3 regions of the Arthrobacter sp. Soil_C_49 genome follow, and region 2 is predicted to be linked to each of the others. Evidence: riboswitches for the same ligand, from Rfam matches in the RefSeq annotation. Region 2 holds a riboswitch; each other region holds the start of a gene.
The links. Region 2 has a riboswitch for cyclic di-AMP ahead of AC3A4Z_RS19965 (peptidoglycan DD-metalloendopeptidase family protein). Riboswitches for the same ligand answer to the same signal wherever they lie in the genome.
Positions count from the first base shown of each region.

Region 1: linked by a shared signal. The riboswitch ahead of AC3A4Z_RS16680 (aggregation-promoting factor C-terminal-like domain-containing protein) and the one ahead of AC3A4Z_RS19965 (peptidoglycan DD-metalloendopeptidase family protein) in region 2 are both predicted to bind cyclic di-AMP.
Region 3: linked by a shared signal. The riboswitch ahead of AC3A4Z_RS03270 (LysM peptidoglycan-binding domain-containing protein) and the one ahead of AC3A4Z_RS19965 (peptidoglycan DD-metalloendopeptidase family protein) in region 2 are both predicted to bind cyclic di-AMP.

Region 1 covers NZ_JBDGJZ010000011.1:60,045-67,458, forward strand. Annotated here, with positions in the region: gene upp (uracil phosphoribosyltransferase) at 1-136, shown strand, start outside; gene AC3A4Z_RS16665 (glyoxalase superfamily protein) at 182-556, shown strand; gene AC3A4Z_RS16670 (HAD-IA family hydrolase) at 581-1,261, shown strand; gene AC3A4Z_RS16675 (YdeI/OmpD-associated family protein) at 1,242-1,640, opposite strand; gene AC3A4Z_RS16680 (aggregation-promoting factor C-terminal-like domain-containing protein) at 1,741-2,454, opposite strand; cyclic di-AMP (ydaO/yuaA leader) riboswitch at 2,460-2,612, opposite strand; gene AC3A4Z_RS16685 (sensor histidine kinase) at 2,740-4,242, opposite strand; gene AC3A4Z_RS16690 (response regulator transcription factor) at 4,250-4,954, opposite strand; gene AC3A4Z_RS16695 (response regulator transcription factor) at 4,962-5,702, opposite strand; gene AC3A4Z_RS16700 (winged helix-turn-helix domain-containing protein) at 6,350-7,216, shown strand.
Region 2 covers NZ_JBDGJZ010000016.1:61,399-68,812, reverse strand. Annotated here, with positions in the region: gene AC3A4Z_RS19995 (helicase-associated domain-containing protein) at 1-775, opposite strand, end outside; gene AC3A4Z_RS19990 (hypothetical protein) at 786-1,019, opposite strand; gene AC3A4Z_RS19985 (cold-shock protein) at 1,239-1,622, shown strand; gene AC3A4Z_RS19980 (DUF3027 domain-containing protein) at 1,629-2,273, shown strand; gene serC (phosphoserine transaminase) at 2,353-3,483, opposite strand; gene AC3A4Z_RS19970 (iron-dependent transcriptional repressor DtxR) at 3,760-4,467, shown strand; cyclic di-AMP (ydaO/yuaA leader) riboswitch at 4,574-4,815, shown strand; gene AC3A4Z_RS19965 (peptidoglycan DD-metalloendopeptidase family protein) at 4,826-5,647, shown strand; cyclic di-AMP (ydaO/yuaA leader) riboswitch at 5,795-5,957, shown strand; gene AC3A4Z_RS19960 (NlpC/P60 family protein) at 6,028-6,717, shown strand; gene AC3A4Z_RS19955 (NlpC/P60 family protein) at 6,879-7,414, shown strand, end outside.
Region 3 covers NZ_JBDGJZ010000001.1:699,188-706,601, forward strand. Annotated here, with positions in the region: gene AC3A4Z_RS03240 (glucose 1-dehydrogenase) at 1-164, shown strand, start outside; gene AC3A4Z_RS03245 (DUF1810 domain-containing protein) at 230-673, opposite strand; gene AC3A4Z_RS03250 (DNA alkylation repair protein) at 657-1,226, opposite strand; gene AC3A4Z_RS03255 (TraR/DksA family transcriptional regulator) at 1,223-1,582, opposite strand; gene AC3A4Z_RS03260 (coiled-coil domain-containing protein) at 1,603-2,949, opposite strand; gene AC3A4Z_RS03265 (hypothetical protein) at 3,090-4,019, shown strand; cyclic di-AMP (ydaO/yuaA leader) riboswitch at 4,202-4,374, shown strand; gene AC3A4Z_RS03270 (LysM peptidoglycan-binding domain-containing protein) at 4,378-5,205, shown strand; gene AC3A4Z_RS03275 (protein adenylyltransferase SelO) at 5,277-6,752, opposite strand; gene AC3A4Z_RS03280 (APC family permease) at 6,749-7,414, opposite strand, start outside.

The DNA of each region.
Region 1 (7,414 bases), on a different contig from region 2:
CAAGCTGGAGGAAGAACTCTCCGGCGCGAACGTCACCATCGTCCTGGCTTCCATCGACGAAAAGCTCAACGAGAAGTCGTACATCGTTCCCGGTCTCGGGGACGCGGGCGACCGCCTCTACGGCATCGCCGGGTAGCCCACAAGCCTTTTCCATTCCTCGTCCCGCCGCTAGCCTGTGCGGATGGACTGGAAACTGGAACTTGTGTTTGTCCCTGTATCGGACGTGGACCGCGCCAAGGATTTCTACGTCAACAAGGTGGGGTTCAACGCGGACTTCGATGAGCGCCCCTCGGACTCCATCCGCTTTGTGCAGCTGACGCCCCGCGGCTCAGCCTGCTCGATCTGCATCGGGGAAGGGCTCAGTGACGCGCCTCCCGGCACCGGATCGAACCTTCAGTTGGTGGTCAACGACATCCACGCCGCCCACAAGCACCTGAAAGACAACGGGGTGGACGTCAGCGATGTGGACGTGCAGGCCTGGGGCCACTTCGTGTACTTTGCTGATCCCGATGGCAACAGGTGGGCCGTCCAGTACATCCCGGGGCGCGAAAGCTGACACCCAACGGGGAGAATGGGGATCATGACTGTCTCCACCCCGGCCGGAACCCGCACGCTGACTTGCCGCGCCGTCCTCTTTGACATGGACGGCACCCTGGTCGATTCCACTGCTGTGGTGGAGCAGGTCTGGGGTGAGTTCGCTGCGCGCTATGGCTTGGACCTCGAAGAAATACTCCAGACCTCGCACGGCGTCCAGGCGCGCGATACTGTCACCCGGTTTGCTCCAGCGGGCGCCGACGTCGCGGCACTGACGGCGGAACTCGGGGCGATGGAACGCCTCCGCACTGATGGCATTGTGGCCCTGCACGGCGCCGGCCGGCTGCTGGCAGCCCTGCCTCCGGATGCCGTTGCCCTGGTCACGTCCGCTGACCGCGTCCTGGCTGACATCCGGATGGAAGCAGCCGGACTGCCTATGCCAGCCATCGCAGTCGCGGCTGAGCTGGTGACCCGCGGCAAGCCGGATCCTGAGGGATACCTGAAGGCCGCAGCCTATCTCGGCGTGGATCCTGCGGACGCCCTGGTGTTCGAAGACGCTCCGGCGGGGATCGCCGCTGGGGTGGCCGCCGGAATCCGCACAGTGGCAGTGGGACCTAACACCGGCCCGCTGCCCGCCGGCGTACTGCACATAACGGACTACAGCGCGGTCGCCGTCGAAACCGGCAGGGACGCCGAAGACCGGACGGTTATTTCTTTCCGGCTTTGAGATCCGCCACTACCTTGGCAATACGCCGGGACCGCGTCTCTGGCGTCTTGGCCCCGCCCAGCGGCTCCACGTACCGCCGCTGCGCGCTGTAGCTTAGCGTCGCGTAAAACTCCACGGCAGCCGGTTCCGCCGCCATTGCTGCAGCGAGGTCCTCGGGGACTTCCACAATGCGGGGTTGCGTGTCCAGCTCCAGGTCCACTTCAACGGTGTCGCCGGCGGATACTCCGATGAAGTCCCGGTATGCTGAGCTGAGGGAGATCAGGTTTTGTCCGCCCATCACCGCGACGCTGCTCCGGTAGCTCTTGCCGTTGATGGTCACCACTACAGGCGGCCGCTTGCCCGCCTCCAAGGCTGCAAGGACTTCTCCGGGAACTTCAATGCCGGTCTTGTTTCCGCTGCCCTAACTTCATGGATCACAGTATGCCGGGCCGCCTGCTTCTCCAACAGGTGCCGCCGCCGCGCCACGGGTTCCGTATGGCTCAGTACCAGTTGTTGGACAGGTGGAAGTTCAGCGCGCCGCAGGGGGACTGGTAGCGCTCCTGGATGTAGTTCAGGCCCCAGGTGATCTGCGTACGGTAGTTGGTGAGGTAGTCCGCGCCGGCGCTCGCCATCTTTTCAGCGGGCAGCGACTGGACGATGCCGTACGCGCCGCTGCTGGCGTTGGTGGCCGTGGTGGTCCAGTCGGACTCCTTGTCCCACAGGGTCACCAGGCACTGCATCTGGTCTGGAGCCCAGCCGTAACTGGCGAGCTGCCCTGCAGCGTAAGCCTGGGCGCCGGCGGGGTCGTTGACGGCGACGACGGGTGCAGGCTCAGGAGCGGCGGCAGGCGCCGGGGCAGGCTCGGGAGCCGGGGCCGGAGCGGGTGCAGGCTCGGCAGCAGGCGCCGGTGCGGGCTCTGCTGCCTGCGGGGCCACCGCAATCTCTTCTGCAGCCGGGGCAGGCGCAGGGTTGGCCTGGATTTCGCTCTTCTCGATGCTGAGGTTGGACTGCGCTGCGGCCGCCTGGGTTTCGGTGGCGGAGACGCGGAGGCTGGACTCGGTAGCCTGTCCGGCCGCTCCGACTCCTACGAGGAGTGCAGCGGATGCCGCAAAGACAAAGGCGCGCTTGCCAATGAAGGGGACTTTGCCGGCATTGCGGCCAGCGTGGGACGCAGACTCGGAATTCGGGCGCGGTTTAGCAAGGAACTTGGACATGATGGATCGCCTCTCACACCTGCGGAGTTAGCTGTCGGGTTCGGATGAGGGCATCCGGCCGCACGGAAAATACACGTGCGTGCTTAACCCCAAGGGCAGTAATTGCCCGGGACTGTGGGTCCCCCGCCTCTGCCGTTGTGCTCAAGCGGAATCCGGGAAGCGGCAGAGCTTGGCGTCATCCGGATATGGGTTCCCGTCGGGAACCTCACCCAATCGACGGTACAGGAGTGCGGCGCTTAAGTCACATTTTGGTAACAGAGATCACGGTGGCGGCGCGTCACGTTGCTATGGCAGCTCGGGAAGTGGAAGTCGCAGGACGAATTGTGTCCGATCTGGCTGTGACGTCACCGTTACCTTTCCGCCATGTGCCTCGACAATGGACTCCACGATGGACAATCCCAGTCCACTGGTGCCTTCGGCAGCGGAGGCGCCTGCTTGGTCGTCCGTGCTCTTTCGTGCCGCGTCTGCGCGGGCGAAGCGTGAAAAGACATGGTCCACGAACTCGGCAGGAATGCCGCCGCCGTCGTCCGTTACGGTTACTACCGCCGCGCCTTCAGGCGACCTGCTCACGCCTGTCACCACCGTGGTTCCGGCGGGAGTGTGCTTGCGTGCGTTGGACAGCAGGTTCATCAGCACCTGCCGCAGCTGTGAAGCGTCACCGTTGACCACTACTGGCTCGTCCGGAAGCTCCAGCCGCCAGTTGTGTCCGGGCGCGATCACCTTTTCGTCGCTGACACCCTCAATCACCAGCTGTGTCAGGTCCACTTCACTGAGCTTGAGCGGCTGGCCCTCATCGAGGCGGGCCAGCAGCAGCAGGTCTTCCACCAGGGCCGTCATCCGCTCCGACTGGCTCTGAACCCGCGCCAGTGACTTTTCGCCGTCGGGGGTAAAGTCCTCAGTCATCCGCATCAGCTCGGTGTAGCCGCGAATGGCTGTCAGGGGAGTGCGCAGTTCGTGCGACGCGTCGGCCACAAACTGCCGCACCTTGGTCTCGCTCTTCTGCCGCGCCCGCAGCGCATTGGCGACGTTGTCCAGCATCAGGTTCAGCGCGTGGCCCACGCTGCCCACTTCCGTTCCCGGATTGGAGTTCGACGGCGGGACGCGCACCGCAAGTGCCACCTCGCCGGCATCCAGGGGCAGCCGTGAAACGCGGGTGGCCACCTCTGACAATTGCTCGAGCGGTTTCATGGTGCGGCGGATCAGGACGGTCCCCACCAGCCCGATGAGCAGCAGGCCGCCCAGGGAGACGAACACGAAGGTCCACACCAGGGAGGCCAGCGTACTCTCCTTGGCGGCGAGGGGGAGTCCGGTCACCAGGACATCGCCAAAGTTCGTTTTCACGGCTATCAGCCGGTAGTCGCCGTTGGAGAGGGCGCGGTCCACTGGCTGCGCGTCCGTTGCCAGGTCGAGCAGGGCCTGCTTGTCCTCCGCCGAAAGGGCCTGCCGGGTGGTGTCCGAGGCGAGAAATCCGGCGCTGTTGACCTGCCCGTTGAGGATGCGGGCGTTCAGGGTTCCCACGCTCTGGCCGCGGGCGTCCAGCGGGTCCCTTCCGTTGAAGCCGCCCATGGGCGGGCGGCCAGGATCGTTCGACCGGTCCGCGGCCTGGCTGAGCTGTTCGTCCAGCTGGCGGGTGAGGAATGCGTCCATGGAGGCGTAGCTGGCCACGCCCACCGCGCCGCAGATGGCGATCAGCAGGGTCATTGCAAGGAGGATGAGGCGGGTGCGCAAGTGCCAGGTGTCGGGCTTGAACCAGCTCCGGCGGTGGGGCGCGGCCGGTTGCGAAGACACGGTGCGCCTACTCCGCAGGCTTGATGACGTACCCGGCCCCGCGGACGGTGTGGATCATGGGCGGGTGCACGGCATCCACCTTCTTGCGCAGGTAGGAGATGTAGAGCTCAACGATGTTCGCCTGGCCGCCGAAGTCGTAGTCCCACACCCGGTCCAGGATCTGGGCCTTGCTGATCACCCGCTTGGGGTTCTCCATCAGGTAGCGGAGCAGTTCGAACTGGGTGGCCGTGAGCTGGAGTTCCTCACTGGCCCGGGTCACCTCCCGAGTGTCGACGTTCAGCACCAGGTCGCCCACCACCAGTTCAGCCGTATCCATGGCCGCCACGCCGGAACGCTGGACCAGCCGGTGCAGCCTCAGGAGGACTTCCTCCATGCTGAACGGTTTGGTGACGTAATCGTCGCCGCCGGCCGCAAGGCCCACGATCCGGTCCTGCACGGCGTCCTTGGCCGTCAGGAACAGTGCGGGGACCTCGGGCGCGAAGGCGCCCATGGGCGGGCGGCCAGGATCGTTCGACCGGTCCGCGGCCTGGCTGAGCTGTTCGTCCAGCTGGCGGGTGAGGAATGCGTCCATGGAGGCGTAGCTGGCCACGCCCACCGCGCCGCAGATGGCGATCAGCAGGGTCATTGCAAGGAGGATGAGGCGGGTGCGCAAGTGCCAGGTGTCGGGCTTGAACCAGCTCCGGCGGTGGGGCGCGGCCGGTTGCGAAGACACGGTGCGCCTACTCCGCAGGCTTGATGACGTACCCGGCCCCGCGGACGGTGTGGATCATGGGCGGGTGCACGGCATCCACCTTCTTGCGCAGGTAGGAGATGTAGAGCTCAACGATGTTCGCCTGGCCGCCGAAGTCGTAGTCCCACACCCGGTCCAGGATCTGGGCCTTGCTGATCACCCGCTTGGGGTTCTCCATCAGGTAGCGGAGCAGTTCGAACTGGGTGGCCGTGAGCTGGAGTTCCTCACTGGCCCGGGTCACCTCCCGAGTGTCGACGTTCAGCACCAGGTCGCCCACCACCAGTTCAGCCGTATCCATGGCCGCCACGCCGGAACGCTGGACCAGCCGGTGCAGCCTCAGGAGGACTTCCTCCATGCTGAACGGTTTGGTGACGTAATCGTCGCCGCCGGCCGCAAGGCCCACGATCCGGTCCTGCACGGCGTCCTTGGCCGTCAGGAACAGTGCGGGGACCTCGGGCGCGAAGGCGCGGATCCTTCCCAGCAGCTCAACGCCGTCGAATCCGGGGAGCATAACGTCCAGGACCAGGACGTCCGGGCGGAAGTCCTTGGCAAGCTTGACGGCCTCGGGGCCGTCAGCGGCGACGGCGACGGACCAGCCGGCCATGCGCAGGCCCATGCTCATAAGTTCTGAGAGGCTGGGCTCGTCGTCCACCACAAGGGCGCGGATGGGGGATCCGTCCGGGTGGGAGAGCTGGGGGAGATTGTTTGTCATGGAGTGCGGTGTGGCCATGGAACAACTCTCCGATCACTCGTTTAGCCCGGCCTTTGGGATTCCTGTGCCCTGGCTGTGAATCCCAGCCTAGCCAGCTGGAAGCCAAAACCGGGATGGAGCAGCTTGGCCGGACAGCGGTTCTTGGACTCTTCACGAAATTTTCTTTGTGACGACGGGGTGTCGCTGGACAGGAGTGCCATCGGTCAGGGGTGATTTTGGTATTCGACACGCAATTGAAGAAAAAGGACCAGCTTGGTCGGTCAGCCGAATTAAGTTCCCTCGATCGGCAATCGAACGGCCACGAGCTGGATAATGAATGACGTTCTGGAAGCACTCCAGAATCGTGATCTGCGCCACAAAGGAGGATTCTGTCTCACAATGCGGACTAATCGGTCCATTGTTACTTGCAAGTTAGCATTGTTACGCTGCACACTCTCATTGTGAACAAGAACTCAACAGCACCTGCAGCCGCAGACTATTGGCCCAGCACATCCGCTGCTGCCGACATGCGCTGTTGTCGAATGTACGCCTGACCTTCCCACCCCTCGAAGTTCTCCAGGCATTCGCCCCCCAGCCCAGCGTCGGGCGTCCCTCCCCAGTTTTCATTGCGGGGAACCCAAACATTCGAGCCGCGATGACGGCCATTCACATTGAGGTAAGCATCCATGTCAGTTGCATCTGGATACGTCCACATTTCTGTCCGTAACGCCGCCAAGGCCGGCCAGCCCTCCGGGCTCCGCCCCGGCTTCGCACCGCGCCCGTCGCTTGCGCCCACAGCACCCGGAAGCAGCTTTCCCGCCTCTGGCTACGCACCTCAGGGCTACAACCCCAACTCTTATGGCCAGCTTCGCGCCGTGACCCCGGCCGATTCCGCGCCGGTCACCGCTCCGACTCCCGTTGTCGCCGGGCCCAGCACTGTCCGCCCGGTGGCCAACGACAACGTAGCCCGCGGCTTCGTCCTCTACATGGGCATCGATGAGGAAACCGCAGCCGCTGCAGGTACTTCCATCGCCAAGCTTGCCCAGGAAATCCGCGCCTACGCCCAGTCCCTGGTTTCCGGCGCCGAGAGCTACGCAGCCGTCGCAGTGGCTCCCGCCGGCACACCCGGCTCAGCGCTCGACGTCGTCCGTTCCACCTTCGGTGACCCCACCGTCAACACCCGGCAGCGCACGGAAACCCCGCGGCCGCAGCAGCACCAGGAACCGCGCCCGTCCGGCGTCCTGATCGACCTTGCCCGCCGTGAAGTCCACCTCGACGGCGAATCCCTGAACCTGACCTTCAAAGAGTTCGAACTCCTGAACTACCTCGTGGAAAACGGCACCCGCACCGTGGGCCGCGACGAACTCCTCGAAGGCCTGTGGCGCAACGCCGAAGAAGTGCCCAACGAGCGCACCATCGACGTCCACATCCGCCGCCTCCGCTCGAAGCTTGGTCGCCTCGCCAACACCGTGCGCACCGTCCGCGGCCAGGGCTACCGGTTCTACGAGCACCCCGAAGTTGTTGTCTGGGCCGCTCCGGAATACTCGATCTAACTCTTACTCTGAAGCGCCTGTCCCGCTGGGGCGGGCGCTTCCGTTTTCGCGCCTGGTTGAAGCCTGGCTGCGTGTCACCACGAGCATGCTTTTGAGACCTTGGTCTTGGCTGAGGCCTGAATTTGGGCGGTTCCTGGTCTTCTTCGTTGCCAAAAGCGTGCTTGGCGTGACGGCATTTGGCTGAGACAGCGCTCCTTT
Region 2 (7,414 bases):
CGGCGTCCAGGGGCACCAGCAGGCCGCGGGCCAGCAGCCAGTCGACGGGCCCGACGTCGGACCCCTCGCTGGTGATGGACGCCTTGCGTTGCGCCTGGGGGACAGCACCCATGGCCCAGTTCCGGAATTTGGCGAGCAGCGTGGTGGTCCGTTCCGGGGCAGTGGACAGGATGTCCTGCAGGGCCTCCGGGGAGGACGTCCAGTGCTGCAGCGCCAGCGCCGCCTCCATGGGCGTGGTGGCGCCATGGATGGCGACGCCGCTGCGGTGGAGTTCGGTGACAAGCTGGACGGCCCGCTGCGCGAACGCCGGCTGGAGGCGCACCAGTTCCGTGTAGCTCCGCCCCAGCCCGGCGGGATAGATCCCCACCACGTCCTTGAGGCTGCCCACGGGGAGGTAGTAGCGCTGCTTGTTGGCCGCAGTTCCGTGCGGGGGTTCGGCGCGGTGTACCAGCGCGAGTTCCTGCAGCGATGCCAGGATCCGTTCCACGGCTGCGAGGGTGGACCCCGAAATCATTTTCCGCAGCCCCGCGGCCGACGCACTGTGTTCCGTATCCGTGTTCGTACACAGGTGGAGGGTTTCCAGGACCTGCATCTGTGGCCGGTTGAGGCGCTCCAGTGCACGCTGGACGCTGACCCTCCCGCTGGCCCGGGCAGCGAGGGCGGCGAAATCGGGAACGGCGGGGGAGATGAGGTCCGGCCGCGCGTCAAACAGCGACCGCAGCGAGTCATCGCTGCGGGCTTCCAGGTCCTTGCTGAGCGCGCGAATAAGGGACATCAGTCCAACGTTACCGCCCGTCCGGTTTTCCTGCCCGGCGGCGCCCGGCGACGCTGTCCAGGACAAGGAACAGCATCAGGAGGAACGCCAGCGGCAGGCCGTAAAGCGCGGTGTAGGTGACCCAGGCCGGAGCCACCGCACCGGCGAAGGCAAAAGCCATAACGGCAGCCACCGCCGCCAGCGAGAGCACGGCAACAACCGCGGCGAAGATCGTCAGGGGCCGCCGGTAACGCGAGGGTGTCATGGACGTAACGCTAACAGCCCGGTCCGACAGCGCAGGCAAGGGTACCAGGGGCGTTACGTCGGCAGGCATGGAAAGCAGGGTTAGGGCATCGGGCAGGATAACCTTGAGGGATACAGACCAACACGGTCTTCAGCCGTCATACCCTGAACCCGCACAACAATGCGGATGCGGTGACGGCTGGCCGTGTCTCAAGACGTCAGAACGAAGAAGGTTGATTACGTGCCTACCGGCAAGGTCAAGTGGTATGACAAGGACAAGGGCTTCGGATTCCTTGCGGGCGAAGACGGCCAGGAAGTGTTCCTGCCCAAGTCCTCGCTGCCCGAGGGTGTAACGGAGCTGAAGGCCGGCACCCGCGTTGAGTTCGGGGTGGCGGACGGCCGCAAAGGTGCCCAGGCCCTGGGGCTGCGCGTGCTGGACAAAACGCCGTCCATCGCCAAGGCAAAACGGCCCAGCGCACGGGACCTTGCCCCGTTGGTCCAGGACCTGGTGACCGTGCTGGACAACCTGTCCGGAACCCTCTCCAAAGGCAAGTACCCGGAAGGCAACAAGGGCAAGGCCATCGCCGCCGCCCTGCGTAAGGTTGCCGACGAGCTGGACGTTTAGGCACTGATGATTTCGGAAGCTGATCAGCCGGAGCCGGCAGTGGAACCGCAGGAGCCTGTTTCGTCCGCCGCCTCGCCGGGTTCGGCCGCTGCGCCGGCGCGGGCAGCAAAGCCGCGTGCCGGTGTCCCGGTATGGCGGACCGGCAAGCCCGACGCTTTCCTTGCCGCCGCTGTGGACACTGCCCGGAGCGCAATTGAGGGCATTACGGCAGCATCGGACATCGGACGGCACCTGGCGGCCAAGAGCGAAGGCGACCGCCTGGTGACGCATCTTTTTGAGTCCCGGCTGCCCGGCTACGCCGGCTGGCAGTGGTTCGCGGTACTGACCCGGAACTCACGCTCCAAGGTGGTAACCGTCAACGAGCTGGGCCTGCTGCCGTCCGAGGACTCCATCCTCGCCCCGGAATGGGTGCCGTGGGCGGAGCGCGTCCGGCCCGAGGACGAGCAGGAAGCTGAGCAGGAAACAGAAGCGGCCGGTGCCGCGTCTCCCGATGCCGCTGTGGACGAAGATGCGGTTGTAGGGCGTGCCGGCCAGGACGCTGAGGCAGATGTCCCCGAAGCGGCTGCCTCCGAGGCCGAAGAGCCGGAACAGTCCGCCACGGACGACGCCGGCACCACCTCACCGGATGCCCTTCAGGAGCGCTCCTCCTAAAGCAAAATAAACTAAGACAAACAAAAGGCGCCGCCCGGGAAGAACCCGGGCGGCGCCGTCGTACGTTAAGGCGTCCTGCCTACTTGCGCAGCTCGCCCACCACGTAGTCGATGCTCTCCAGCAGGGCAGAAACGTCCGCAGGCTCGATGGCCACGAACGTTGCGATGCGCAGCTGGTTGCGGCCCAGCTTGCGGTACGGTTCGGTGTCCACAACGCCGTTGGCGCGCAGGACCTTGGCAACCACAGACGCGTCCACTGACTCATCAAAGTCGATGGTGGCAATGACGTTCGAGCGCTCATCCGGGTTGGTGACGAAGGGGGTGGCGAACTCCGAGGCCTCAGCCCAGCTGTAGATCCGGCCGGCGGAATCCGCAGTGCGCTTGGACGCGAAGTCCAGGCCGCCGTTGGAGTTCAGCCACTGCACCTGCGCGTCCAGCGTCACCAGCGTGGACAGTGACGGGGTGTTGTAGGTCTGGTTCAGGCGCGAGTTGTCGATGGCGGTCTGCAGATCCAGGAAGTCGGGGATCCAGCGGTCGCCGGCCTTGATCCGGGCTGCCCGTTCCAGTGCTGCAGGGGAGAACAGGCCAAGCCAGAGCCCGCCGTCGGACGCAAAGTTCTTCTGCGGGGCAAAGTAGTACACGTCGCTCTGGGCCACGTCGACGTCCAGGCCGCCGGCGGCAGAGGTGGCGTCCACAAGGACCAGCGCACCTTCATCGGCGCCGGTGACACGCTGTACGGGGGCTGCGACGCCTGTGCTGGTCTCGTTCTGCGGCCAGGCGTAAACGTCCACGCCCGCCTCCGCCTGCGCGGAGGGACGGGTGCCGGGCTCGGACTTGATGATGGAGGACGCCTCCAGGAACGGTGCCTTGTTCGTGGCTGCGGCGAACTTGGAGCCGAATTCACCAAAGGAAAGGTGCTGGGCCTTCTTCTCCACCAGGCCAAAGCTGGCAATATCCCAGAACGCGGTGGAGCCGCCTACGCCCAGCACCACTTCGTACCCTTCGGGTGCACGGAAGAACTGGCTCAGGCCTTCGCGGACAGAACCCACCAGGTTCTTGACCGGGGCCTGCCGGTGGGAAGTGCCGAGGATGTTCTTTGACGCGGCCGACAACGCATCGATCTGCTCCTGACGGACTTTGGAAGGCCCGGCGCCGAACCGTCCGTCCTTGGGCAGGAGGTCGGCGGGAATAGTGATGCTGGTTTCGCTCACAGGTGCTCCAATTTCGGCGTGGACGTAACTTTGTCCGGACGGGTGCTGGCGGCCGGCAGTCGGCGGTGACTGCAACCAGGGCCTTCCTCATTCTGCCTGAAGCGCTGTTTCGGCGGGAACCCGGACCGTCATAGTCCAGCCAATGAGACGCTTGAGCAGCAGGGGCCGAACTATTCGGACAAAGTCAAAATAGGCTAAGCTTTTCCACGGACTACGTCGCAGTGAAGGCGATACGGTGGGACAACGCAAGGTACTGCGCTCGAGGAGCTGAGCTGGATGACGGATCTGATCGACACTACGGAAATGTACCTTCGGACCATTCTGGAGCTTGAGGAAGAGAACATCGTTGCTCTTCGTGCGCGCATCGCAGAGCGGCTCCGGCACTCCGGGCCCACTGTTTCGCAGACCATTGGCAGGATGGAGCGCGATGGTCTCGTGGTTGTCTCCGGAGACCGGCACCTGGAGCTCACTGAGACCGGGCGGAAGCGCGCCACCGAGGTCATGCGCAAGCACCGCCTGGCCGAGCGCCTGCTCGCCGACGTGATCGGCCTGGACTGGGCCTACGTCCATGACGAAGCCTGCCGCTGGGAGCATGTGATGAGCGAGCGGGTGGAGCGGCGGATCTATGAGATGCTCAACCACCCCACGGAATCTCCCTACGGAAATCCCATTCCCGGCCTGGCAGCCCTGGGCGGCGCGCCGTCGTCCGGTTTCGCCGACGGGGCCATCAGCCTGCTGGAAGCAATGAAGTCCTACGGGCCGGCATCGCAGGTGACCGTGAGCAGGCTCGCGGAGCCCATCCAGGTGGAGCCGGAGCTGCTGTCCCAGCTCGACGAAGGCGGTATCCGCCCCGGCGCCACTGTCTCGCTGGAACGCGTCGGCGATTACATTTCGGTGCGCGTCCCGGGCATTGAAGGCGCGCTGGAACTGCCGCCCGAGGTGGCTGCGCATGTGTTTGTCGCAATCCGCCAGCCTGCGGTCTAAGGCGCCGGGTACCCGATAGAGGGCCGTTTACGCAAAGATAACGGAATTGTTACTAAGGGGCTTAAGCCCCTATAGTTGAACCAAGCGTTGATATTAAAGCGTTACCTGATCTGGAGCCGAGCTCTGCCAGCGGATCGGGAGCACGAGTCGTAACTGGCAGAGGCGGGGGAACCACAACCGGCAGCCGGGGGACTGCCTTGGGGTGAAGTCCGTCAGCAGCAAGCCTCTTCCAGCGAAGGATCCTTACCGGGATATCTCTGTGCCGAAGCTTGCTTACGGCGGACCGGGTCTTTGAACTCTCTGACCCGAATCCGACAGCTAACTTCGCAGGCTTTCCAGAGAGGAACCCTTCTTGACCATGCAGAATTCCAGGGGACGCCGCCGGGCGGCGGGCCCTGCTTCGACACCGCGCGTTGTCGAAGTCATCACGTCGGAGCGCCCCCGCGATCTCCACCGTGATGCCCGCCGTCGCCGCGGCCCCCTCCGCCAGATCACCGAGTTCGCCGCAGCCAGCGGCATCGGCCAAAAGGCCGGCATCGCCCTTGCTGCCACCGGCCTGGTCCTCACCGTGACAGTGCCCGCCACCAGCCCCGTGATGGCCACCGATGCCGCCGGTGGTGCGCCCGTAGCCGCTTCCGCCGTTACCCCGCAGCCGCAGGTTTCAGCCGAAGCGGGAGCCCAGATCGACTTCAGCCGCTCTGCGGTAGTCACCCAGGCTGATCCGGACGGCAAGCTGAAGCAACTGCTCAGCGCCCAATCGGCAGGTGCCATCAGCCGCGCCGCCTCGGCCGGCAGCCTTGGTGCTCCGCTGGCTGTGATGTCCACCGCATCGCCGTTCGGCTACCGCGTGAGTCCCATCACAGGGGGAACGGGCGATTTCCACCGCGGCCAGGACTACGTGGCCCAGTGCGGCACATCCGTTATGGCAGCTGCTACCGGAACCGTGACCTTTGTGGGCTGGCACCAGTACGGCGGCGGGAACCGCGTGGTGATCGACCACGGAAACGGCCTGGAAACCACCTACAACCACCTGTCGTCCTTCAGCGTGAAGGAAGGGCAGACCGTGTCCCGCGGCGAAGCTATCGCGCTTAGCGGCACTACGGGGGCTTCCACCGGCTGCCACCTGCACTTTGAGGTCCAGGTCAACGGCGAAGTGGTCGATCCCACTGGCTGGCTCTAGTCAAGTGACGGTTAACTCTCAGATGAACGTGACCCGTCGTGATCTGAATGTGACATTCAGTCAAAACTGCTGTAGCGTCTAACTCGCGTCAACTTTTCCGAAGTTGACGCTCTTGTGCGGATTGCCTAGCTCTGCCACCGCTCAAGGTCCGTTCGCATGACATCGTCTGGCAGGGGCGGGGGAACCAATTTTGGCCTTTCCAATTGGAGAGGCCTTGGGGTTAAGTCGCAAAGCTTCCTTGGAAGCAGCGCGGCCGGGTGACTCCCATCCGAATCCGACAGCTCACCTCGCAGGCATTGGGAGAGGCTACCTTCGTGTCTTCACGCCATAATTCTGCGCGCCACCGTGCGCAAACGGTTCGTACCAACCCCCTGGACACTGTGTCCAAGGCTGTTAGTGCCAATGCCGGGACAGTTGGTCGCCAGGCTGCCGTTATCGCAGCTGCCTCGGGCCTGATCCTGAGCATGGGCCTGCCGGCCAACGCCGCAGACACCACCGCCGGGGTGTCCGCCTCCACCGAGTCCGGGTCAGCGCAAAGCGCCCTTGCCGTTACTGCGGCACCCACGGCCACCGTCTCCTTCGAACGCCCCGTGGTCAAGACCACTGCCGCTCCCAAGGTGCAGACCGTACGCGCCCAGTCCACTGACTCAGCTGATCGAACCGCTGCTGCCGGAGCCGCTGCTGCCGGAACCGCGGCATCTGCCACGGAGAAGCTGGCCGAAACCGTGTCCGCTGCCTCCACCTCGGGTATTGCTGCCATTGCGTACACCGGCATCGGCCACTCGTACGTATGGGGCGGTACCAGCCCCGTCACCGGCTGGGACTGCTCCGGCTTCACCCAGTGGGTTTACGCGCAGGCCGGCATCAGCATCCCGCGCACCAACGCATGGACTGCCATGAAGCCCACTTCCACCCCGCAGCCCGGTGACCTTGTTATGCAGAACGGCGGCGCGCACGTTGGCATCTACGTCGGCAACGGCATGATGATCAGCGCCCTTAACCCCTCCCAGGGAACGCTGCTGCACGCGGTTGCCGCCACCGGCTCCTCCGCGTTCTTCACTATGAACTAGTTCTTCGACCTCCGGGTCCAAGGGCTTTTTCTTTGCCCACAGGCTTTTCGCTAAATCACACATCCCCGTTCGGGACGTGCCGGCGTACCCCCAAGATGCCGGCACGTCCAAACCCCCCTGCCTGCCTACAAGGTGACAGGGGAAAACGAAAGAGAGAACTGATGACTACTCGTGCAACCGCACGGCATCGTGCCGAGGTCACCAAGACCAATTCGTTCGCCATCATTGCCAAGGCTGTTGGCGACAACGCCGGCGGCGTCGGCCGCCAGGCAGCGGTGATCGCTGCCGCTTCCGGCCTGGTCCTGACCAGCGGCCTGGCAGCCAACGCTGCAGACACCAATGTCCAGCGTGACTCCGCTCCGGCCTCCAACCTGGAAGTTGAATCAACGGTTGAGGCCCCGATTTCGGCTGAGTCCACCATTGCCATTTCCTTCGAGAAGCCCGCAGTGACCACCACTCCGGCTCCCGTTGTGGAAGCTCCGGAACCCGAGGTTGAGGTCCAGGAAGCAGCCGCCCCGGCCGCCCAGCCGGTTCTTGCCGCCAAGGTGATCGCTTCGGCTCCGGCCGCAGCTCCCGCCGCCCCGGCCGCTTCCGCATCCGGTAAGGGTGCAGCCATCCTCTCCGCTGCCTACGCGCAGCTTGGCGTGATGCAGGACTGCACCATGCTGGTCACCAACTCCCTGGCGGCCGTTGGCAT
Region 3 (7,414 bases), on a different contig from region 2:
GCCAGCCAAAGGAGGAACTGCCGGAGTTCGGCCAGTCCACGCCACTCGGCCGGGCAGGCCAGCCGGCCGAACTCGCGCCCGCGTACGTGTTCCTGGCCTCGCCGGAGTCCAGTTATGTGCTGGGCGAAACCCTGAACGTTAACGGCGGAAGCCCCTCGCCCTAGCGGCCCCAAAAAGTACGCCCGACGGCGGTGCCTTGCGCGGGATGCGCACGGCACCGCCGTCGGCATTAGACGTCGTCGCGGCCGGCGAGGAGATCGTCGGTGGCGGGGTCCGGCTGGCCGTCGAAGAACTGCGCGAGGACGGTTTTGAAGACGGTTTCCCCGGGAGCTGCGCGCAGGAACAGCGTCATGGACGAGCACAGTTTCCGGGCGTCCACACTGCCAAAAATCTCCTCAGCGGTGCGGTCCTTATGGTTGCCCAGTACTTGCGCGCACTCCAGCAACCGCGGGCCCAATACCGGGTGGTCCAGGTACTCCCGGGCTTCCTCGAGGGAGCTGATGGCGTACCGGCGGGATGTCTCGCTGTGCCCCAGCCCTGCCAGCTGGGGAAAAACGAACCACATCCAGTGTCCGGACTTGTTGCCCACCTGCAGTTCGGCCAGCGCCTGGTCATAAATACCGCCGCTGTTCTGTGCGGCAACAAAGCGGTCCAGGTCATAACGATCGTTCACGGATGTCTCCTTGTGGTGTGGCTTCGGGTATTGGGTGCTGTTCGAGGAAGGCGGCTGCGTTGCGTAGCTGCGTATCCGGGTCCGTCCGCCACCGGGCAAGGACGACGGCGGCCCGCTGGCGGTCGCGGCCATGGAGCCGGGCCAGGAAAGGGGCCAGCACGTCCGCCAGCAGCGGGTCAACCAGTTCCCGGCTTCCGGCGGACCTCAGGAAGCCCTCCATCCGGGTCAGGTCCGAATGCCGCAGCAGCGCCGCCTTGGTTTGCAGCAGCACAATGGCGGCGAGCCGGCGCTCATAGACGGCGCGCGCACCCGGCCCCGGCTGTCCCCAGAGCGCGGACGCCAGCTGCACCACGGCGTCGTGATCAAGGTCTTTGTACTTCCGCAGCGTGTCGCGGACGGTTCCGCGGACGGCGCCCACCGAGGACCCGTAGGAGGCGAGCTCACCGCCCAGCCTGCCCTCAACGTCGTCCGCCCGGTACCAGGCACCCTCGTTTTGCAGGGTGCGGTCAACAAAGCCGGCAGCGGCTCCTACAACGTCTGCGGCAGTGCTCATCGAGTGCGGCCTGCCGACGCATGGCGGATGCAGAATGGCGTCCAGGGGCGCGCCTCCAGCCTTCCTTCGGCGATGGTTTCGCCGCAGACGGCGCAGGACCCGTAGGTGCAGTCGGCGATCCTGGCCAGGGCGGCCTCAACCTGGTCCAGCCCGGCGCTGCTTTGCTTCAGGAGTGCCGAGGCCTGGGACAGTTCGAAGGCGATAGTGGAGCCTTCCGGATCATGTTCGTCGTCCACGTTGGAATCCTGGCGGGCGGAGTTCGCAGCGGTGATGTCCGCGCGGAGGGCCGGAAGCAACGCCAGCTTTCGGGCCCGCTCCGCCTCGAGCAGGATCCGGAACCGTTCGAAATCAGGCATGGGAAAAGCCTAACGCCCGGTCAGTACCAGTTGTTGGACACCGAGTGGTTCCAGGCCCCGCACGGCGAGCCGTACCGGCCGCTGATGTAGCCCAGCCCCCATTCGACCTGCGTCCGGTAGCTGGTGAGCCAGTCGCTGCCGGCGCTGGAGTATTTCCCGGGCGGCAACGCCTGGGCAATGCCGTAGGCCCCGGAGTAGGGGTTGGTGGCCGTGGTCAGCCAGTTGGATTCCTTGGTCCAGAGCTGGGCGAGGCACAGGAACTGGTCCTGGCCCCAGCCGTAGGCGCCCAGCCTGCCCGCGGCGTAGCTCTTGGCTCCTGCCGGGTCATTGACGGCGCCGCCGGGAACGGAAGGCACGACGACGGGCGGCGGGCCGGGTGCCACGGGCTGCGCAGGGGCGGGGGCAGGATTTGCCGGCGCGGGCTTTGCCGGGGCCGGATTGGCGGGTGCAGGATTTGCCGGTGCAGGATTTGCCGGTGCAGGGCCGGCTGGAGCCTGCGGGCGGACGGCAGTTGCTGCGGCCGCCCTGGCTGCCGCTTCTGCCTGCTGGCGGGCCTGCTCAGCAGCTGCGGCGCGCTTTGCGGCCTGCGCGGCCTCATAGGCGGCCTGCGCGGCCTGGCCCTGCCGGTATGCGCCCTCAACTGCCGCCGTCGTGCCCTTGAGCGAGGCCAGTTGCGCTGTCAGCTCCTCGCTGCGCTGGCGGCTTTCCGCGACCTGGCGTGCCATCGCATCCTGCGCGGACCGGGCGGCGTCCAGTTTCGCCTTGGCTTCAAGGGACAACCGCTCCCGTTCGGCTTTGGCGGCGCTTTCCTGGGCGGCCAACGAGGATGCGATCCGGCCGGTCTGCTCTGCCCTGGCCACCAGCCCTGCCGTTTTATCGCCGACAATCCGCACCACGTTGAGCCCCTGGACGCTGTTGGTCTGGATCGCATCGAGGGCAACGAAGAATCCCATGGTGGTGCCGCCGGTTTTATAGGACTGGGCCGCGAGGGCACCCAGTTCCTTCCGGTGCCTGGACAGCTCGGCGTTCGCCTGCGAAACCTGTGCGGTGAGGGCCTCCACTTTTGCGCCGGCCGCCTGAAGGGCAGAGTCCGTAACGGCATACTCGGCCGCCGACCGGACGGCCGCTGCTCCCAGGGACTCCGACTGGGCCTGCAGGCCACCCAGCAAGTCGTTGATCCTGGTGATCTCCGTTGCCTTACCGGCTTCGGTCAACTTCGCCTGCTGGACATCCTCCCAGGAGGGATAGTCACCGGCCGGGTCCTGCTCCGCCCCGGCGGCCGGGCCATTCCACAGCGTTCCGGCCAAGGCAACCGCCAACAGCCCTGCGAGCGCGACAGGCCTGGGTTTTGTAACGAACAGGGGCATAGTCCCGAAGCATACCGGCGGCAACCCGGGCCGGACGGCCGAAGTTTCCACATCGTTACATTGCCGGAAGTCCTTAGACCATCCCGCCCGCCAGCGTGGGCGCCCGGCGGCCGCAGGGAAGCGCCCCCTAAACTGTTGGCATGTACGGGGACAGTGCACTCGGCGGCGGTATGGGCGGGCAGCATTTTCGGACCCGGCTGCAGTGGATGGCCGCCCCGACGGCACTTGCCGCGGCAGCAGCCGGCGTCAGCGCGTGCACGGGACCGGAGCAACCGCCGGCGACTAAGCCGCAGCCGATTTCCGTGGAAATCAACCAGTCGCGGGACCAATACGGCAAGCAGGCCGTGCTGCTGCAGCTCACCAATACCACCGGCGGACCCCTGGCCGTCGAAGAAGTCCGGGTGTCCACGCCGCTGTTCCGAGGCGAACTTCGGTGGCAGCGTGACGGCGCAGGACTTGAGTTGCCTCCCGGACAGCCCAAGAGCCTCCCGGTCCAGCTTCCCGCAGCCGAATGCACTGACGGGCCAGCCCCCGCGACGGAGACACTGGCTTCGGTGCTGTTCACCGGCCCGGCGCACTCAGAACCGCAGGAGCTGACGCGCGGAGCCGACGATCCGTTCGGCGTCCTCAGCCGGAACAACGCCGAGCTCTGCCTTGCCGCCGGCGCTGCTGCCGTTGCGGACATCGCCTTGGACTCCTCCCTTGACGTGGCCGCGGACTCCCGCACCGCCGTCGTCCGGCTGGTTGCCATTCCAAAAGCCCGGGTGAACGGCGTGGCGAAGTCCCTGCTGCTGGACCACATCCAGGGGACAACTCTCCTGACTGAGGTGCCCGGGCATCCCTGGCCTGCGGGCATCAGTATCGAGCAGGGCGGACCGCCCGCTGAATGGCGCTTGTGGATCAGGCCTGCGCGCTGCGATCCGCACGCCGTGGCAGAGGACAAGGTGGGCACCCTGCTTCCCCTCCACGTTCAAGCGGACGGACGCGAGGGGCAGCTGAAAGTTGCCGCAGACGCGGTGTTACGTGCGCAACTTTATGACTTTGTTACGCGCGCGTGCGCCGAGGAGTAACCAGGCGCATCAGCCGAGGTCAGCAAAAGATCGCCGCCGAAATCCAGTCAATGGCTAAATACGAGAGAAGCCGCTCGTATGTTATCCAAATGTGACAATTGACTGGAGGGCGGGTTATGGTCTTCAGGTGTCCCTCCCAAACGGGACATTCCCATCAGTATGCCGAGCCCTGCCACTGATCCGGGATTCAATCGCTTTCCAGCTGGCAGGGACGGGGGAACCACCTTTCCGCGGCCTCATCAGAGGCCTTGGGGTTAAGTCGCTAGCGCCTCCGTTCCGTTTCGGAGCCGCTTCCGGCCGGGTATCTCCAACCCGAACCCGACAGCTCACCCCGCAGGCATGGGAGAGGCGATCAAACGTGTCAAAAAATTCCATTACCGCCCGTCACCGCGCGACTCCGGCCCGCTCAATCGCGCTCCAGGGCTTGGCTGTATCAGCCAAGTCGCTTGGCCGCCCGGCGCTCGCCGTAGCAGCAGCCTCCGGCATTGCGTTCGGTGTGGGCGCCCCGGCCCACGCAGGCGTAACCGGACCGGACACCACCGGGACCACTAACACCCAGGCTTCCGCAGCGCCTGCCGCTGCCGTGGCTGCTCCGGCAGCAGCTGCAGCCAACGCGCACACCGTTGTTTCGGGCGACACCCTGGGCGGCATCTCAGCCGCCTACGGCGTCAGCCTCAATGACGTCCTGTCCGCCAATGGCCTGGCGATCACCGCGATCATCTACCCCGGCGACCAGATCCAGATTCCGGGTGCCGGTCAAGTTGCAGCCGCTCCGGCCGCTGCTCCTGCTCCTGCTCCCGTCCAGGCAGCTGTTGCCGCGGCTCCGGCCAACACCGGGGTGAACGTCTCCTACGCGTCAGCTCCGGCTGCCACCGGTTCGGGCGCCGGCGCCGCCATCCTGGCGTCGGCTTACGGCCAGGTGGGCGTCCAGCAGGACTGCACCGCCATGGTGGAGAAAGCCCTGCGGTCCGTGGGTAAGAGCGTTGGCGACCTGGCTCCCGGCCAGTTCTTCCAGTACGGCTCCGTGGTGGGAACCCCCGCTGCCGGTGACCTGGTGATCACTGCCGGCCACGTCGGTGTGTACGCCGGCAACGGCCAGGTTGTCAGCGGCGGCGTGGACGGTTTCAAGACCGAGGTCCACTCCATCAGCTGGCTCAGCGGCGCTTCCTTCGTCCGCGTAGCGTAGTCACGCAACCCAAACAGGGGCGGCAGGCGGGATTCCCGCCTGCCGCCCCTGTTTCGTTGTTGGTGGATCCCTTACGTGCCGCAGAAGGTCTGGTAGCTGCCGAAGTCTTCCGGGGCTCCCTCGGCGTAGCGCTCCAGGCCCGGGCGCTCCTCGTACGGCGCACGGACAACGTCCACGAGCCGGTTGAACGGGCCAAGGTCGCCGTCAGTTGCTGCGGCGAGCGCTTCCTCCACCAGGTGGTTGCGCGGTATATACGCGGGGTTGACCCGGTCCATCAGGCCCGCGTCGGGCTGCAGGGCCTGCCACCGCGCGGCCCAGGCGTCGAATGCGGCCAGATCCAGGACCATGCCCCGGACGGGCCGATGGTTTCCACGCGCTGCCTGCCCGAGGCTCCGGAAAAACCGCGTGTAGTCCACGGGCCCGTCCTTGAGGATGGCAATTACGCCGTCCACCAGCTCAGAGGCTTCTTCTGCCTCGGGGCTCCCCGCCGGGCGTTCCTTCAAACCGAGTTTCTTTTTCATCCCGGTGAACCAGGCGTCACTGTACTGGCGGCGGAACGCTCCCAATGCTTCCACCGCCGGCGCCACGGCCTGTTCCTGGTCTTCGTTGATGAGCGGCAGCATTGCCTCGGCAAGGCGGGCGAGGTTCCATTCCGCCACCACCGGCTGGTTCGCGTAGGCGTAGCGTCCGCCGACGTCGATGGAGCTGTAGACCGCCGCCGGGTTGAAGGCGTCCATAAAGGCGCAGGGGCCGTAGTCGATGGTTTCCCCGGAGATGGTCATGTTGTCTGTGTTCATCACGCCGTGGACGAAGCCCACCAGCATCCATCGGGCCACCAGTGACGCCTGGGCGGCTACCACCGCCTCGAAGAGGGCAAGGTAGGGGTTGTCCGCCTGGGCGGCAGACGGGTGGTGCCGGCTGATGGCGTGATCGGCGAGGCGCCGCAGGAGGTCCATATTCTCGGTGGCCCGCGCGTACTGGAAGCTCCCAACCCGCAGGTGGCTGCTTGCCACCCGCGCCAGGACCGCGCCGGGAAGCATGGTCTCACGGCGGACCGGACGGCCGGTGGCCGTCACGGCCAGGGAACGGGTGGTGGGGATGCCCAGTGCGTACATCGCCTCACTCACCACGTACTCCCGCAGCATGGGCCCGACGACGGCGCGGCCGTCGCCGGCGCGGGCGAAGGGCGTGCGGCCGGAACCTTTCAGGTGGAGATCCCGCAGCCTCCCGTGCACATCCGCCACTTCTCCGAGGAGAAGGGCACGGCCGTCGCCGAGCAGGGGTGAGTACCCGCCGAACTGGTGGCCGGCATAGGCCTGGGCTACGGGCGTCGCGCCCGCCGGTATGTGGTTGCCCAGAAGGAGCCGGACGCCCTCCGGCGACTGGAGGTATTCCGGATGCAGCCCCAGTTCGCGCGCCAGTTCCTCATTGAGGACAAGGAGGTTGGGGTCGGGTGCTTCCTCTGCCTGCCAGGGAACAGCCAGCTCCGACAGTTCCCGGGCAAACCGCCCGTCAAAGGTAATTGTTGATTCAGCAGCAGCTGTCATTCTTCAAGCCTTCCCTCCTGGTTTGTTTTCCGGTTGATCAGCCACGTGACGAACCAAAGGACAACGCCGATGGCCATCAGGCCGCCGGCAATCTGGTACTGGATGACGTTCCTGCCCACCCACGGGCCGGCCAGGAAGGCGCACAGCAATGCGGCCACGAGCGGCATCTGCCCCGGCGAAGTGAAGAATACCTTGCGGTTGGGGTCCCGCTTGCGCCGCAGCACCACGCAGGCCACGTTGACCACCGTAAACACGCACAGCAGCAGGAACGCCGTGGTGCCTGAGAGGTTGGCCACGATGTTGCTTTCGGGGTCACTGGTGACGTAGAGGATGAGTCCGAGCGCCAGGACCGTGGAGAAGAGAATGCCGGCCCAGGGCGTGCGCCGGCCGCGCAGGACCTTGCCCAGGGGCCGCGGCAGGACGTGCTGCCGGGCCATCCCGTAAATCAGGCGGCTGGCCATAAGCATGTTGATCAGCGCAGTGTTGGCTACGGCAAAGACCGCGAGGAAAGGAAAGATCCTGTCGATCGGGAAATCCGGCGAGCCTTTGTGCACCACTTCCAGCAGGGCGGCGCCTTCGGCCTCCCTGATGCCTTCCAGCTCCGTGGGCGTGAGCACGCTGACCACAGAGACGGCAACAAGCATGTACAACAGGACGGCGAT